DNA from 2 places in the Priestia aryabhattai genome. Region 2 is predicted to be linked to the other one. Evidence: predicted binding sites of a transcription regulator. Region 2 holds the regulator's gene; the other holds the start of a gene.
What was found. The regulator LexA, encoded in region 2, represses DNA repair genes until DNA is damaged. The targets are predictions, from matches to a motif close to CGAACATATGTTCG.
Positions count from the first base shown of each region.

Region 1 (9,074 bases), on a different contig from region 2:
AATTTTCCAACTAACTCATCAATAACATCAGCTTTTGATGTGCTCTTTAAATCAAGAATGATTGTATCTTTTTTTAATAATTCAGTAATCCTCATTCTCGGTTCCCCCTACTCTACCTTTGTGATTGACACTTGTTCACGAAGCGTCTCTACATCTTCTGCTGTACATAATTCAAGTGAGAATGCTGTGGCACTTCCTGAAGCGACTCCTGTTTGAAAGGCTTCTAACAAATCTCCTTGTTTTACATAAGAAGCAATAAATCCAGCTACAAGTGAATCTCCAGCTCCAACAGAATTTTTCACTGTTCCTTTAGGAACTGTGGCACTGTAGACACCGCTTTCGTTAATAAGAAGGGCTCCATCGCCTGCCATGGATACAACGACGTTTTGCGCTCCTTGTTCCACGAGCTTCTTACCGTATACTAGCGCATCTTCTGCACTGTTTACTTCTACATCAAACAATTCTGCAAGTTCATGATGATTCGGTTTGATAAAAAACGGCTTGTGAGACACGACGTCTAGCAAGGTTTTCCCACTTGCATCTACTACAACTTTTACTCCGTTCGCTGCTGCTAGCTCAGTTAACGTTTCATACACAGAACTTGGAAGCGTTTTCGGTATACTCCCCGCTAATACGAAGATATCGCCTTCAGTCATTTGCTTTACTTGATTCAATAAAGACTGAAGCGCTTCGTCTGTAATAGCAGGTCCTTGACCGTTAATTTCTGTTTCTTTTTCTGTTTTTAACTTTACGTTAATACGCGTATCTCCATCAACTCTTGTAAAAGCTGTTTCGATATTCTCCGCTTTTAAGTAGTCTTCGATATAGGTTCCTGTAAAGCCGGCTACAAAACCGAGAGCTTTATTATCAACACCTAATCGCTTTAAAACGCGAGAGACGTTAATGCCTTTTCCTCCTGGAAACTTGGCTTCATTCGTTGTGCGGTTAAGTCCGCCTTCTTCGAATGCTGAAACATGTACTACGTAATCAACGGATGGGTTCAAGGTACATGTATAAATCATGATTTCACAACCTTTATGTCTGTTTTGTTTGCATACTGTATAAGTACATCGCTAGGTACGTCATTTGTTATAATTTTTGCTTCATGTAAATCGGCTATTTTCGCAAAGCTTGTTTCAAAAAATTTAGTAGAATCTGATAAAATATAAGATTCTCTAGCCAGCCTCATTGCCGTTTGCTTGATTAATGCTTCTTCTGGATCAGGAGTTGTATATCCATATTGATGGTGAATCCCATTTGCTCCCATGAAACACTTATCAAAACGGTACTGCTCAAGACTTAAAAGGGCTCCATTGCCAATTAAAGCGCCCGTTTTATGTTTAACAGATCCCCCAATTAAATAGAGGGTGATACCTTGTTCTAGCATCGGGTTTAAATGCATTAAACCATTTGTCACCACAACTACATCTTTTTGCTTTAAAAAAGGAATCATTTCATACGTTGTAGTTCCTGCATCTAAAAAAATACAGTCACCTTCATTTATAATGGAAGCCGCATACTCTGCAATGTTTCGTTTATCTTGAACATTTTTAGCAGATTTTTCGATAACGCTCAGTTCGATTCGTTTACTGCGAATAAGCGAAGCGCCACCGTGAACACGTTTGAGCATTTGCTCTTCTTCTAGTTGACTTAAGTCTCTTCTAATTGTGGATTCCGAAGCGCCTGTAACTTCGATAAACTCTTGCACTTTTACAAGTTCTTTCTCTTTTAAAAGTTTTAAGATTAGTTGATGTCTTTCCGGCGTTAACATGTTCTAGCTCCTTTTTCAAAAAAGCGTTTTCATTTATTTCATGTACTTACTTTATCACGGTTTACATTCAAAATCAATCATAAAAAATCAAAAACATTCATTTTTTTAATTACAAAATAAAGTTTTTTGAACGAACAATTAGATTTGTATTTGTTTTAATAATAGTTAATACAAAAGGAAATAAGCTGGTAACTCAAGAATTTGTCTACTTTTCTCATTATATGTAAAGGTTTTCTTCTACTCAATTAGCTATGACTGTTTTTGACTATTTCTTGACCGATTGAATTTTTCCTGACTGAATCAAGCTTAGCTTGTCCTGATTTAATAAAAGCCTATACACTAAAAAAGTTGTCCACCTTTTTGGACAACTCGAAGTGACCCATCATTTAAATAGAAACAGAAGCATATATAATATGGAAGCAAGGGCAGAAGAAATAGCTAAACTTGAGATAAAACGAACGAGTCTTTTTTTAATGAACTGCGTTAATTCGATTTCTCTTACTTGAGTTTTTTCATTTTGCATACAATATCCCTTCTTTAATTAAAATTTCCTAGTAGCTAGAAGTTACTACTCGCAGAATATGCTTTTATGTATTGTATGCAAGCGTTAAAAAAAAGATACAAAACGAACAAAAAAGCTACTCTTAGCTAGAGTAGCTTTCATCTTTCCACACATTTGCTTCAATTACTGCATCCGCTCGAATCGAATATGTATAACAAGGGCCTGTAACCATCAGCGTATTCGACTGCAGCGAGACTTTATCAATCGTCACTCGTTCATATCTTTGAATATGTCCTGCTTCATAGACGTGAAGCGTTACTGGATGATGCTCCGAGTAACTGTTCATAATGACATTTTCAATATGCTCAATCTTTTCTTTTTCCAATCCTAAAGGCTGCTTATGCGCCTCGGGACTGTACATTTTTTTCATTTTCTCTAAATGCTCGGGCATTACTAACTTCGCATACTGTTTTAATTCATCTTGATACACGTTCATTCTCCCCCTTGACTCTTGCTTCTATTTTACCGAACGAACATTCTCATTGCAAAACTTTTTAATCAAAATAAAAGCAAACAATTCATTTTTTCATACTCCATAAAAACTGTCAAAAGATTTTATGCTGATAGCAGAAATTGATTTTTAAAAAAATAATAATATCCCATCTTTAATTCGGCCTCTAGAGTTGGTATAATACATTGTCATGACTGTGTTTTCGGAGTTTTTGATGATTGGAGGTAACGTTCATGATCAATAAAATAAAAGAAATTATCCTCATTATTCTAGGGAGCCTTATTTTCGCACTGGCCATTAATTACTTTGCTATTCCAAATGAATTAGCAGAAGGCGGCGTAACCGGTGTAACAATGATTACCTATTATGTACTAGGCTGGTCTCCGGGTATCACAAACTTTATATTAAACGGTTTGCTGGTACTGATCGGATACAAATTGCTTCACAAACGTGTGATTGCTTACACAATTATATGTATTATTTTCACATCTCTATTCCTACATATAACTGAAGGACTGGGAAATCCTCTTGACGATACGTTACTGGGGGCTATTTTTGCTGGTATTTTTGCTGGTGTAGGACTCGGACTTGTGTTTAGAGGAGGCGGAACTTCTGGAGGCTCTGCAGTTATTGCCCGCTTAGCTAATCAATATCTAGACTGGAATATTAGCAAAACGATGCTAGCAATTGATTTATTAGTTGTAGCAAGCGCTTATTTTGTCATCGGTGGAGAAAAGACGATGTACACGGTTATTTCTCTTTACATCGGAACAAAGGTGCTTGATTATATCATTGAAGGACTCAACCCCCGCAAAGCAATCACCATTATTTCACACCGTTCAGCTGAAGTAGCCGAACAAGTCAATAAAAAGATGCAACGCGGCGTCACTGTCTTCTCTGCTCATGGAAGCTATACAAAAGAAGCAAAAGACGTATTGTACGTGGTTGTGAACAAACAAGAACTGCTAGAGTTAAAGCGTATTATTCATAAAGTCGACGAACAAGCTTTTGTTGTTGTCCACGATGTGCGCGACGTTTTTGGAGTAGGCTTTACTATTCCAAAAGCCAGCTGAAAACCCGCTATAAAAAAGCGGGTTTTTTCTATTATATATGTTTGCGCTGAAAATACAGTAAACCCGCTGCTACAAAAAGCAGAAAGCTGCTTATAATAACCACTAAGAAAGTCTGTGTAGTCAGCATCAACTCCCATGATGCTTTTCCGGTTACACCTAACATTCCATACGTTGGCTGAGTCCAAGGGTACCAGGGGCCAAATCGTTCAGAATTAACAACAAATAAATTCGGTAGTGTTAAAATGACATTGACTGTTAAAGATGCTCCAAAGCTAGAAAGTGCCATCGATACAACTAGCATAAACGCAATAATTGGCAACACTGCAATCCAGCCGCTTAGCATATTTCCAGCCATCATTTTTAATGGAATAGTACCGGGGTAGTCTTTCAAAACGCTAATCCCTAACAAAACAACAAATACAAATACTTGAAGAATTCCCATGAAAGCTGCTGCTGTGATTAATTTTGCTCCGTAAACTGATTTCCTTGTTACAGGAAGAGATAATAATTGTTTCCAACCTCCTGCTTCGTGTTCATATCGGCAAACAAACGATGTTACTAACCCGCCAGTTAACGGAAAAAGCAATAATCCGTGAACATTGGCAATGAAGGCACTTGCCATGAGCCATTTTATTTTTCCACTTGGCATCGCCTGATCACCCACAAAAAGGATAGCAGCGATAAGAATAGGATTAACAAAAAGATATACCCAGGCTTTTGTTTTAAACAATTTAAACCATTCTACCTTACATAATTGCAAAAACATTCAAGCCACATCCTTTCTGATAAAGTGAAAGGCGCCTGCACCATATAAAAAAATGCCGATAATCGCACCTGTTATCATATACGTATTCCGGTAATCGGAAAACACTAGCATCGGCCATTGCCAGATAAACCAGCTCGGCAAGTCTCCCATACCACTCATTATCACACTCATCATAATACCTAGTGCAAGAGAACCGCTTTGATTTTTAAAAAGCATAGATAGCCATATTTGAATAGCTACAAACGGGATGGCCGAAAAGAACGGATAAAAGTTATAAACAAAAAGAGTTTTCCAAGAAGGCGGAAGACCAAAGCCCAACCACCACCCTAGCCCGATTATACTGATCAATAGAACAGCAGAAGCGATGAGTAACATAGCCATAACTACTATAAATTTTCCCGTATAAACACTTAGTCTGCTTACAGGTAAGCTCAGTAGCTGCTTCCAGGAGCTTCTATGATATTCAACATGCGCTATATTTGAAGCAAGAATCGTTCCTCCCAGTAAAAAAGCTGTTGGAAGTGTAATGTTTATTTCATGAAAAAGACCTTCCCACACATTTGGATTTTGTTGAATTAAATATTCATATCGAACGCTATAATCAACCAGTGTTAAGCCTATTACACCCGCTGGACCTAAAAGTAATAAAAGCCAGAGCCCTTTTCTTTTTAATTTCATACACTCAGCCTGCAGTATTTTCATGAACATGTTCATTCTCCTCGCTCGTCAGCTTTAAAAAGATATCTTCTAGTGATTTTGTTTTTTCTTCAACGCGATAGATAGAGACATTTTCTTGCACGAGCTGATAAACGAGATGTGCCACTTGCTCATGATCAATATAATCTAGAAGGAGACTGTTTTTATCGATAGTAGGTACAAATCCGTTTGTTAATAGTATCGTTTTTGCCTTTTCTATCTCCCCTATTGTAAATGCCACTTGATGGTTGGCCTTTTTGCGAAGCGATTCAATTGACCCATTAAATAGCATCTTTCCTTTTGTAATAATGCCTACTTGAGTCGCTAAGTGGTCAATTTCATAAAGTAAATGACTTGAAATCAACACGGTAACTCCGTTTTTTCTTGGCATTTCTTTAATCAATGAACGGATTTCTTGAATTCCTGCAGGATCTAGTCCGTTGGTTGGTTCATCTAAGATTAATAAACGAGGGTTTCCGAGAAGTGCAGAAGCAATACCAAGCCGCTGTTTCATCCCAAGAGAAAAGCCTTTAACTGGACGATTTGCTTCTTTTGTTAATTTTACAATATCTAGTACTTCATCCACTCTTTTTTTAGAGACTCCCAGTATTTTGCGAAGTACTTCTAGATTTTCTCTTGCCGTTAAATGAGCATAATAGGAAGGGCTCTCTACAAGTGAACCTATCTTTTTTAATGCTCGAATATGCTGCCTGTGGTTTTTTATACTTTCTCCAAACAGCTCGATTTCGCCGCGCGTTGGCTTCATTAAACCGAGCAGCATTCGAATCGTTGTGGTCTTCCCTGCTCCGTTGGGTCCTAAAAAGCCATAGATTTCTCCTTCTTTAATGGATAGATTCACTTCACTTACAGCTTCTACTCCTTTAAATACTTTTATCAGCTGAGTCGTTTTAACAATTTCCACTTTTATCACCTCTCTATTACTATAAACAGAGAAAGTTAAGAGGAAGGAAAAGAAAGGTTAAAATTCGTTTAAAAAAGCGAGTGAATTAGTCCCTCGCTTCGTACGTAATTTGAATATCCGTTCCATTTTTCGTTGAATGAATCGACCACGTTAACTCCATTTCTTTAATCATTGCATCAACAATAGCTAGACCTACACCATTTTGTTTTGTCTCGCTATTCTTTTTAAAGCCTGACCCTTTATCAAAAATGATAAGGGAAGATGAACCATTATTTTGAACAAGACGAAAACCGATAAAGCGACCTTCTTTAGCATGACGAATCACGTTTTGACATAAATTATCTATTATTCTTTCTAACCACTGTACATCTCCGTACCAGTATATGGACTGAGACGACAGTTGAATACCCACTTCCATATTCGCTTCCTCAAATAGTGGATACCACTGAGCAATGCTTTTTCTGAGAAATCGAACCATGTCAATTTCCTCTTCTCGATACGGATATTTTCCATTTAACAGCAGCGTATAGGAAAATAAATTATCTATTAAACTGCTGACAAATTCTACTTTAGTATCAATCACCTCAAGAGCTTGTTGAACATTCAACGTCACTTCTTCGTTTTTCAGTTGATAGATATGAGTTCGAACAGTCGTGAGTGGTGTTCGTAAGTCATGCGATAGACTCATAATTAAGTCTTGCCGTAGCTGTTCTTCTTGCTGCTCTCGATTCCGACTTTCATGAAGCTGTTTAACCATTTGATTAAACGATTGTTCTAGCTGCCCTATTTCATCCGTGGAGCCAGATACAACAGGCAAGGGAATTCCTTGTTCGTCTTTGTTATTCATAGCAGTTTGTAACGCTCGCAATCTCTTTCGAATTTGAACGAAAAAGAATAGAGAAAGTACAATAAAAGAAAGCACAATTATAAAAACAAACCCTAAATAAATGTTATAGTAGGCTGGATCTAGTTTCTGAATAGGTAGCTCAACGGCTTTTTCCGGCACTTCAATTACCATAAAACCTTGCTTTTTATCTGCTCCGATAAAGGCAAGAACCGTATACGGGTCGTTTCCATATCGGCTTTTTATAAATTCAGCTGTATAAGAAGATGACCATTTCTTCGGGAGTGATTCATTGTAAGGAAACGGAAGCTTTGTTTGTCCAGCAGCGTTTACCCAAAACATTGAAGCTTCAGGGCATTTTTTCTTTAATAATTTTAGCTTTTTATTGATTGTTTCCTCATTTGCTCCTTCTAGCTTTTGGGCTTCTTCATTCCACATTTGTTCATAATAGCTTTTTCCTTTATACTCTTCATTTAATAATCCTTGAATACGCATAATAGAAACTGTGATAAGCCATGCCCCCCAAAAAATGATACCGGTATAATTAATACAGCTACAATCATAATTAAAATATACTTCATGATAAGAGACTGTTTAATATTCATTGCTTTATCCTATAGCCAATCCCTCGTATTGTTTCAATAATTTCTGGCTTAGCTGCATTTTTCTCAAGTTTTTCTCGTAAATAGCGAATATGTACCATTAACGTTTTATCCCCTTCTATATACCGCTCTTTCCATACCCCTTCATAAATTTGTTCTTTTGTTAAGATTTGATTTAAATGCTGAAGGAAATAAGTAAAAATATGAAATTGCTTACCTGTTAAACTAATTTCTTCACTTGTCTCCCTGTTCATTACACGATAGTCTCTCATCGAAATATGCAAATGTTTTAAAATAAGTTCCTCTTTCTTTCTTGAAAACCTTCTTAACAATACTTCAAGCCTCGCCAACAGTTCTTCTGGATGAAACGGCTTTGTGACATAGTCATCGGCAAACTCTAGCCCCATAATCTTATCTTCTAGAGCTGTACGAGCTGAAAGCATTAAAACAGGGACATCAGGTGCTAATTTTTTAAGCTTTTTTCCCCCTGTAAATCCATCTAAGCCAGGAAGCATTACATCTAGAATGACAATATCCGCTTGTTTAATAAACTGACTGGCGCTATCTCCCGATTGCAACCAAGTAACTTCATAGTTTTGCTTTTTAAGCTCTTTTTGAATCATTAATCCAATTTCTTCATTGTCTTCAATGTATAAAACGTGATTCCTATACACCCTCCTTTACTTCTTTTTCCATTTTATCGAACTCTTGCTAACAGTAAAAGACAAAAAAGCTAAAAGGCGATGCCTTTTAGCTTTTTTCGTTACACGTCCATTTAATTAACACACCACAGTGCGTTAATCCTCCTCCAAACCCATAGAGAATAAGAAGGTCATTTTCCCGTACTTTTCCTGTCACTATTCCTTCGTTCAAGGCAAGCGGAATAGAAGCTGAAGATGTATTTCCGCAGTATTGCACACTTGTTAACGTTTTATCCGTTGAAACACCTGTTTTGGCACAAATAGCTTCAATCATTCGAAGGTTTGCACTGTGCGGAATAAACCAATTTACAGCAGAAAGTAAAATAGAGGTATTCTTTAATAATGCTTCCACTCCTTTTGGAACCGTTCGGACGGCAAAGCGATATACTTCACGTCCGTTTTGAACTAAATTCCCACTCGAATTAATTTCTTTTCCTGAAAGAGTGTCAGATAAATTAGAGCGGTATAAATTTACGCCTCCGCTTCCGTCCGTTCCGTAATGACATCCTAAGAAACTTGGATTATGCTCGTCGTACTCTACAAGCATGGCTCCCGCTCCATCACCAAACAGCACGCATGTTGCCCGGTCCGTATAATCTGTAATTTTCGACATTACTTCCGCACCGATAACTAAAATCTTTTTATGTAACCCCGATGTCACTAAGCCGTTTGCTACATGAAGGCCA
Region 1 covers NZ_JAMBOQ010000004.1:288,769-297,842, reverse strand. The annotation lists gene M3225_RS20100 (PTS fructose transporter subunit IIABC) at 1-95, opposite strand, end outside; gene pfkB (1-phosphofructokinase) at 108-1,022, opposite strand; gene M3225_RS20090 (DeoR/GlpR family DNA-binding transcription regulator) at 1,019-1,771, opposite strand; gene M3225_RS20085 (hypothetical protein) at 2,154-2,294, opposite strand; gene M3225_RS20080 (YolD-like family protein) at 2,416-2,769, opposite strand; gene M3225_RS20075 (YitT family protein) at 3,018-3,857, shown strand; gene M3225_RS20070 (ABC transporter permease) at 3,889-4,623, opposite strand; gene M3225_RS20065 (ABC transporter permease) at 4,624-5,331, opposite strand; gene M3225_RS20060 (ABC transporter ATP-binding protein) at 5,306-6,241, opposite strand; gene M3225_RS20055 (sensor histidine kinase) at 6,327-7,580, opposite strand; gene M3225_RS20050 (response regulator transcription factor) at 7,687-8,361, opposite strand; gene M3225_RS20045 (ketoacyl-ACP synthase III) at 8,438-9,074, opposite strand, start outside.
Region 1: a site for LexA is predicted at 2,800-2,813, ahead of M3225_RS20080 (YolD-like family protein). Genes of this name have one in related genera too.

Region 2 (9,074 bases):
TGCTTTTGTACAATGAATCAAAAGCATAGTCTTTAATGTCTTTTCCTCCCCATAAAACAGCTCCGTCGCTTACATCAAATTCACGAAGCAACAGCTTTAAAAGCGTGGTTTTCCCAGCTCCTGTCTTTCCAACAATACCTAACGTTTGACCGCGAGAAAGTGTAAAATAAATTTCGTTTAACGTGTATTCGTCTTCTTTAACGTACGAAAACCTATGAATAACAGCTTCAATATTTCCTGTTGGCATTTCAACACTAGGATGCGCTGCTTCTTCAATCGAATTTTCTTCTTTTAATAAAGAAAATACCCTGTCATATGATGCTCTTCCTCGTTCCACAATGTTAAATAGCCAGCCAAACGCCAGCATCGGCCAAATGAGAAGGCCCAAATAAGTTGTAAAGGTAACAAGCTGCCCGAGTGTTAACTCTTCACTAATAACCATCTTGCTGCCAAAAATAAGAGCAAGTAAAAAAGAAAGTGCTACAATAATCGAAATGGTCGGATCAAACAATGCATCTACTCGTGCTACTTTCATGTTCTTTTGGACAACATCTGCAGACTTAATGCGAAATTCTTCGACATCAGCTGCTTCTTCCCCAAATGTCTTAATGACTTTAATTCCGCTAATGCTTTCTTGAACCTTATCATTTAAAGTAGAAAATGCTGCTTGTGCGTGATGAAACCGCGCATGAAGCAATGTACCATAGTAACTTGTTAAAACGGCCATAAGCGGCATAGGAATAAGGCAAATAAGCGTTAATTTCCAGCTGATTGTGAGGGCCATTGTGCATAGAACAAGCCCTCCTGTGACAATCGAATCCACGAGTGTCAAAACGCCCGAACCTGCAGTTTGTTGAATAGCTTGAATATCGTTAGTTGCATGCGCCATCAAATCCCCAATTCGCCTCCGCTGATAAAAGGCCTGATTCATCTTGGTAAAATGAGTGTAGAGGGTATTTCTCAGCTGCTTGGCTAGTTTAACAGATGAACCAAATATCATAATACGCCATATGTATCTTGTGAAATAGGCCACAACAGCAGCTCCTAGCAAAATGCCAACCATCTGCATTAAGCGCTTTCCATTCAGCGTCCCTTCTTTAATACCATCTACCGTTAAGCCAATAATTTTAGGCGGGAGAAGTTCTAATGCTGCCACAATAATGAGCAACGCTACCCCCGTTATGTAAGACTTTTTTTCCTGTTTAAAAAACCACCATAGTTCTCGAAAAATTTTCATCGTATCCCCCTAGCCCCACAACCATTTTCTTATGTCTATCATAAAACAAAAGACACCCTTCTGAATAGAGAGTGTCTGTCCAATTAACCATTATTTAATTTGGCCGTTCATTGCTTTCATCATTTGGTTAATTTTTTTCTGCGATGGTTTCATGCCCATTTGCATCATCATCATTTTTAACATTTGTTCATTAATTGGTGGATTTTTCTTCAGATAGCTCATCATATATTTACGAGCAATGAAAAATCCTAGCGCTATCCCAACAATTAATGCTAGAACACCAACTAGAATATACATTCCCATGGTATTACTTCCTCCTTCATGTTGTCTAACTTACAGTGTACTAGACCATACGCTATTATACAATATTTCCGTTCCAATTTCCTTAAATAATTACACAAATTTTCTTGTTTTCACAGGCCTCAGCCAGCCATATTCATCCGTTCCATAATTCACTGCTAAAAAACAAGGATCTAGCTTGCGTAATACTTCAAAAAAAGCTGTCTCAGCATCAACATTGCCATCTCCTTCAATTGTTATACAGCGATTCGTTAATTTTATAGATGCTCGACTTTTTTTATGAGGATATTCCAGCACAAACGTCTCTTGATGAGTAAAAAAATGAGGATAATGAGAAAACGCCTGAAGCAGTTCTCGTTGAATAAATGAAATGGGCAGTTGGCGAGTAATGTAATTCACTTGTTTTTGCAAGTGCGTTTCTTGCAAGTGACGTTTCATTCTATATTCAATCAGCAGCTGATAAATGAGCTTTTCTCTTCGAAAATAGGATGATGCAACTTCTTCCTCCATTAAATATACTTCATACGTTCTCACGATTCATCCTCCCTTTCGGCTCGTTCTTTTTTGTACCATTATACCGAATGGTGTACGCAATGCTTGTCTATCGATGAAAAAATTTCTTTGTTTTTTTGTCGAAAAAAAAGAGCAGACCACAGGAGTCTGCTCTTTCTTATGAAAAAGAATTATGCATTAAGCAAGCTTTTCACTTTTGCTACTACATTTTCAACTGTAAAACCAAATTCTTTCATGATTGTTTCACCAGGAGCAGATGCACCGAAGTGATTAATACCAAGAACTTGTCCTTCGTCTCCAACATAGCGTTCCCAGCCAAGTGTAGAAGCCATTTCAATACCTAAACGTTTTTTCACTGATTTAGGGATAACACTTTCTTTGTACTCAGCAGATTGCTCTTCGAAACGATCCCATGCAGGCATACTTACTACAGATACGTCAATGCCTTCTGCAGCTAATGCTTTTTGTGCTTCTACTGCTAGGCTTACTTCAGAGCCTGTTGCAAGTATTAATGCATCCGCTTGGTCTTTACCAGCTTTAGATACAACGTATGCACCTTTAGACACGCCTTCGTATGCATTTTCTTTTGTACCTTCAAGCGTTGGCAAGTTTTGACGAGTCAATACAAGCGCCGTTGGGCGGTCAGTTGACTCTAATGCTAAGCGCCATGCAGCAGCTGTTTCATTTGCATCTGCAGGACGAACCACTGAAAGACCTGGCATTGCACGAAGTGAAGGCAATTGTTCAATTGGCTCATGTGTTGGGCCGTCTTCTCCAACTGCGATACTGTCATGTGTAAATACATATGTTACAGGAAGCTTCATTAAAGCTGCTAAGCGAATTGCTGGGCGAAGATAATCAGAGAATACAAAGAATGTTCCTCCGAATACTTTTACACCGCCGTGTAGAGCCATACCATTTAATGCAGCTCCCATTGCAAATTCACGTACACCGAACCAAATATTACGTCCGCTGTAATCAGCTGCAGTGAAGTCTTCTGAACCTTTAATCATTGTTTTATTTGAGCCAGCTAAGTCAGCTGAACCGCCGAAGAATTGAGGTACAGCTTGTGCTACTGCGTTTAATACTTCTCCAGAAGAAGCACGGCTAGCTAAGCTTGAACCCGTTTCGTATGCTGGAAGCGTTTCTTCCCAACCTTCCGGTAACTTTCCTTCTACTGCTAGTTCAAATTGACGACCTAGTTCAGGATATTTTTCTTTATACTGTGCAAATACATCGTTCCATTCGTTTTCTTTCTTTTGGCCATCTTCAGCAATTGTAGCTTTGAAGTGAGCATACACTTCTTCTGGCACATAGAAATCTTCTTCAAATGTCCATGCATAAGCTTCTTTTGTTAATTTTGTTTCATCGGAACCTAACGGAGAACCGTGCACGCCAGAAGTACCTGCGTGGTTTGGAGAACCAAATCCGATTGTTGTTTTTACTTCAATTAGCGTTGGGCGTGTTAAATCGCCTTTTGCTTCTTCGATTGCATTTGCAATCGCTGTCAAGTCATTGCCGTCTTCAACGCGGATTACTTGCCATCCGTAAGCTTTGAAACGATCTTCTACGTTCTCAGAGAACGAGCGATCTAAATCTCCGTCTAAAGAAATATCATTTGAATCGTATAAAACAACTAAGCGTCCTAATTTTAAGTGTGCCGCTAATGAAGCTGCTTCAGCAGATACACCTTCCATTAAGTCTCCGTCACCACAGATACCATACGTAAAGTGGTCTACAATTTCTAAACCTTCTTTGTTGTATGTTTCAGCTAAATGACGTTCTGCCATTGCTTTACCAACAGCCATTGCAATACCTTGTCCTAGTGGGCCAGTTGTTGCATCAACACCTGCTGTATGACCGAACTCCGGATGGCCTGGTGTTTTACTTCCCCATTGACGGAAGTTTTTAAGGTCTTCAATTGATAAGTCATATCCAGCTAAATGAAGCAAGCTGTATAATAGTGCTGATCCGTGTCCTGCTGATAATACAAAACGATCACGGTTGAACCAGTTTGGATTCTTTGGATTGATGTTCATAAATTTTGTCCACAATGTATATGCCATTGGAGCAGCTCCCATTGGCATACCTGGGTGACCTGAATTTGCTTTTTCAATCGCATCGATTGATAAAGTACGAATTGTTGCAATCGAAAGATCTTCAATACGTTGTGTCATACTCTTCATTCCTTTCAAAACTATGTACATATGTTATCATACTAATGATTTGCTTATTTGTACAATACTTGAACCAAAAAAATTTCTACTTTTACAGTTTTTGTGCGCCTTATTAAAAATATACAAAAAACTAGAGAGAACACTCCCTCTAGTTTTACTAGAACATCTTAGTGAAGACGCTTCTTTTTACTCTCTTTTAACTTCTTAGGCGTAACATCTTTACCTTCTTCGTCCACAACTTTAATCGTATGAAGGTGATTTGTCATAGATTGTCGGAAAACTTTTAAATATTCCTGACGTAGCTCTTGCTGTTCTTTCGCTTCAGATTCTGTCAAACCTTCAGTCTTTGCCTTTTTTGAAAGAGCATTAATACGAGCAAGTTTATCTTTTGATAGCATATAAAACCTATCTCCTTATAATCAATAATTAAAATTACCGAGCAGTTCCGGCAACATGTAGTCATCTTACTAAATCTCTTTCGTTTTATCAAGAGATTGAGCACTCTCTTTATACTCTTGATAGCGACGATGTACCGTCGCTTTTGAAATATTATAACCAAAACCTTTTAGCGTAACTGAAATTTCAGCAAAGGTTAAGCCGTTATGACGCAGGCGTACAATTTCTTCAATCGGCGCTTCTTTTTTTTCTCTTCCCGAGTTAACTCCTTGATTTTTTAAATTTTGCTGCGGACGATAACCGTTTTCTACGGCTCTTTTCATTCCTCTTTTAATTTTAGCATTATGTAATTTCCGCTGATGCTCTTCCACTAAGCTAATAATATCTAACACCATCGAATCAGATTCTGAAAGCTGAAGCTGACCTTGATGACTAATCGTATAGATCGTGGCGTTTTCTTTATGAAAAGCATGAAGCAGCGCAATTCGGGCATTTCCTCTGCCTAATCGTGTTTCATCTTGAATGAGCAGCACAGATATTTTCTCTTCTTTCATTGTATGAAGAACATCCAAAATACCCTCTCTGTCTACATCATATCCGCTTGCTTTTTCCATTACGACTTTTTTTACGTCTAGATGGTGAAGATCAGCAAGCTTTTTTAATTCTTCTTGCTGGCGCTGTAAAGATGTTTCTTGGGTTTTTTTATTCGTACTGACACGGCAATAAATAATGGCGTCCACTTTTATCACGACCTTTTCGGCTTCTAACAATATTCAGGAACGGCCGTTACACACTACTGTTCAATTGCCACTTGATTATGCAACTCTTTTTTTAAAACAGGAATATATAATTTATCTCCAGGAGATAAAGACTGGGCAGTATCTGAATTTAAATTATTGACGTCTTCAACCCATTTGACAAATTCATTGGCGGTCAAATGATGGTGATTATGATACTTGTTAGACAATTCCCAAAGCGTATCTCCTTTTGTAATAGTAACCGTTGAATATTTGTCTAAATCTACTTTATCTGCTCCTAAAACCAGCGTCAATACATATGTAAGTACAGCGATAACTGCAAAAAAAATAGCGTAATGTTTCATAGAATGTAAGAATTGTTGCATATTATGATCCCCCTATCAGAATATATGTTCTTATTTTATTGAGAACATTTGTTTCTGTCAATGGAATTCTTCGAACTTATGTTTGTATATTGACACATCACGTGGTATAATTCACCTAAAGAATAGCTAAAATCGAGGTGAAAAATATGAAGCTATCAAAACGTCAACAAGACATACTAGATTTTATTAAGCACGAAGTAAAATTAAAAGGTTATCCGCCTTCTGTTCGTGAGATTGGGGAAGCAGTAGGATTAGCCTCTAGCTCCACTGTACACGGGCATTTAGCTCGTTTGGAAAGCAAAGGGTTAATTCGCAGAGATCCAACAAAACCAAGAGCAATTGAAGTTCTTCAACTAGACGAAGTAAACATCCCTAAAAGCAATGTCATTAATGTTCCTGTTATCGGTAAAGTAACAGCGGGTCTTCCTATAACAGCCATTGAAAATGTGGAAGAATATTTCCCTCTTCCAGATAAATTCGTCTCTCCAGATGATCATGTATTTATGCTTGAAATTATGGGAGAAAGTATGATTGAAGCAGGTATTCTAGATGGCGATATGGTAATCGTACGTCAGCAGCAAACAGCTAACAATGGAGATATTGTGGTGGCTATGACCGAAGATAATGAAGCAACGGTCAAACGTTTCTTTAAAGAAGAAAATTTTGTTCGTTTACAGCCTGAAAATTCAACGATGGCGCCTATTATTCTTCGCCACGTAACGATTTTAGGAAAAGTAACTGGTGTATATCGCACGATTCACTAATAACACACTGTATGTAAAACCAACTAATCATGATGTTAGTTGGTTTTTTTACGTTTGTTTTCTAAAAAAATTGGCATATTATAAATGATACGTTGAATCATTGCAAGCAGGTAGAACAGTTTTTCTAAAACTCATTGTAACTTTTACTCTCTATCTGCACTTCCTCGACTTCTAAAAGGAAATACAACCGACCATCAGAAGGATGTAGTTTATGACCAATACACCAAGGAAAACAGAACCATTTCAAACCATTATGCCTACTAAAGCAATGAACATGTTTCTTTTCCCTTTTTCTTTTGATCGAAAAAATAAAGAGCAGCTTGTTCATGCACTGGAAGCAAATTTGTTCGAGTTTTTTTCCATTCAAAATAAACATTTAGAAAAAGAATACTACGGAGAACAATATTACGTATCTCATGATAGCTTGGATCAATATTTTCTTCCTTACATTGAATGTATTCTATTTCCTGATTCGTGCGAAAAAGAAGGGTTGTTTCGATTTTCAAAAAAAATAGACCATACCGTTACGTTACACACTTCCTCCACCACCGTGTCTAGCAACGTGCTATCTGTAGATGTTTTTTTATGTCCTTTTGAAATTGGCGTCATGACCATTCGCACTGAGATGAGCCATAATCATTACACCTATGATGATATTTTAGAATTCATGAATCATTTTCGTGTATTAGAACCGAAGCTTGCTGAAGAGTATGGATCCACCATTACCTATGAACATCATCACTATAGCAAAGTACAAGATTATATTTTTTCACAGCTCGCACCATTTTTGAACGAACACATCAAAAAAGAAGCCAAACGTGAAAAGCACATCGGGAGCCTTCCTTATTTTATCGATGAACGGATGTTTGTATTAAGTTATGTAACGGTAAATCAAGAGCAAGAGATTAACTCCGCAACTTTATTTCGTACGGGACAGCTAAATAGCTATACACCTCACGGGAAACCGTTTATCTCTGCACACAATCATGAGTATATTAAAACGTATAATACCAAACACGTGTATTCAAGATGGGCTCCTGAAACCTATTACGTCATAACAGACCATGTGTTTTCGTGTATTTCTAAATCGACAGACTCTAAAACAGATCAGCTTTTAATGAATCATCTATTTGGCCAACATTACTATAATTTATTTTTACATTTTTTCTATAAAATCGTGCTGTTAAAACTATCTTATGAGTATTCTCAGCTTACGTTTCATAAAGATTCAGAGGGCATTGAACGACTAATCCGCTCTATTACCGTGTTTTCAGGTAAATATTTATTTTTAGAAATCAGCTCTCGCACAGAAGGTCAAGAGTTTTCTGTGCTGTTTAAGAAAATCTTTCACATCAATTCTCTTTATCAAGAAGTCAAAGAAACCCTTGGTACTTTGTATCAAAATCAAGAGAAAATTGCGGCCAAGCGTCACAATTACTTATTATTAATTTTAACGATTTATACCGTTCTTTCTGGTATTTACGGAATGAATTTAGTTATTAGCAACCTAAAGGGAAACATCAATTGGGATAGTATAAAGCACTTTTCTATCTTTGAATATATCGCTTTAATAGTAGCTCTATCAGGAATTCTGATCAGCATTAGTCTCGGAGTGAGTTCACTATGGAATTTATTAAAAGATCGATTTAAAACATAAAAGCTGTTCTCATCAGAAAATACATAATTAAAAAAGAAGGAAGAAAACAACTGTTTTCTTCCTTCTTTTTATTCTTTTTGAAGCTGTAAGTCACTTGGCACCCAGTCAGGAATTCCATCATCTTCATCAAATTCAATAATGACATCCGTTACTCCTTTTTCCTGTAAAATACGATTTTCCAGCCGATCTTTAATATCATCAGCTTCTGCCACTGTTAAAGAAGGATCAATTTCTACTTTTAATTCAACGTGAAGCGCTTCTCCTTCTTTCATCACCATTAATGTTTGAATATCACGCACTTGTACATCTTGCATCACAATTGCGCCAATTTTGATTTCCATTTCTTTATCTGCTTCGCCAAGCGCTCCAGCAGCGTTATCTAAAAATACTCGTCCTACTACAAAAAACATCATAAGACCAATTAAAATAGAAGCAATTCCTTCAGCCTGATGAAAAGGTGTAAACCGTGAAATAAAAACCGCAATTAATGCCAGCACGCCTCCTCCAGTAGCCACAAGATCTTCCATAAAAACAAGCTTGGTTGCTGGCTTTGCTTTCTTTAAATGAACAAAGCTTTGTGTAAAAACATTGACCTCGGCGGTATTCATCCCGACATCGTGCAAAATTTCTTTCATTGCCTTAAATAGGACAAACATCTCAAGCAATACCGAGATGCCAAGTACTGCAATATTTAAAATAAAGCCTGAAGACTTGGTCGGATGAAGGATATGCTGATAGCCTTCTTTAATCGTTTCAAACGCCATAATTCCTACTACAAGAACCGCTCCTAATAGAACGAGATTAACCAATCGGCCGAAACCGTTTGGAAATCGTTTGGACGGGGCTTTTTTACTTAATGCCGAACCTATAAAGACAAAAAACTGATTAGCTGCATCTCCTAAGCTGT
Region 2 covers NZ_JAMBOQ010000001.1:458,584-467,657, forward strand. The annotation lists gene M3225_RS02405 (ABC transporter transmembrane domain-containing protein) at 1-1,237, opposite strand, end outside; gene M3225_RS02410 (YneF family protein) at 1,328-1,540, opposite strand; gene sirA (sporulation inhibitor of replication protein SirA) at 1,631-2,071, opposite strand; gene tkt (transketolase) at 2,221-4,227, opposite strand; gene M3225_RS02425 (DUF896 domain-containing protein) at 4,395-4,625, opposite strand; gene M3225_RS02430 (YneB family resolvase-like protein) at 4,695-5,363, opposite strand; gene yneA (cell division suppressor protein YneA) at 5,417-5,746, opposite strand; gene lexA (transcriptional repressor LexA) at 5,893-6,510, shown strand; gene M3225_RS02445 (hypothetical protein) at 6,722-8,167, shown strand; gene M3225_RS02450 (cation diffusion facilitator family transporter) at 8,236-9,074, opposite strand, start outside.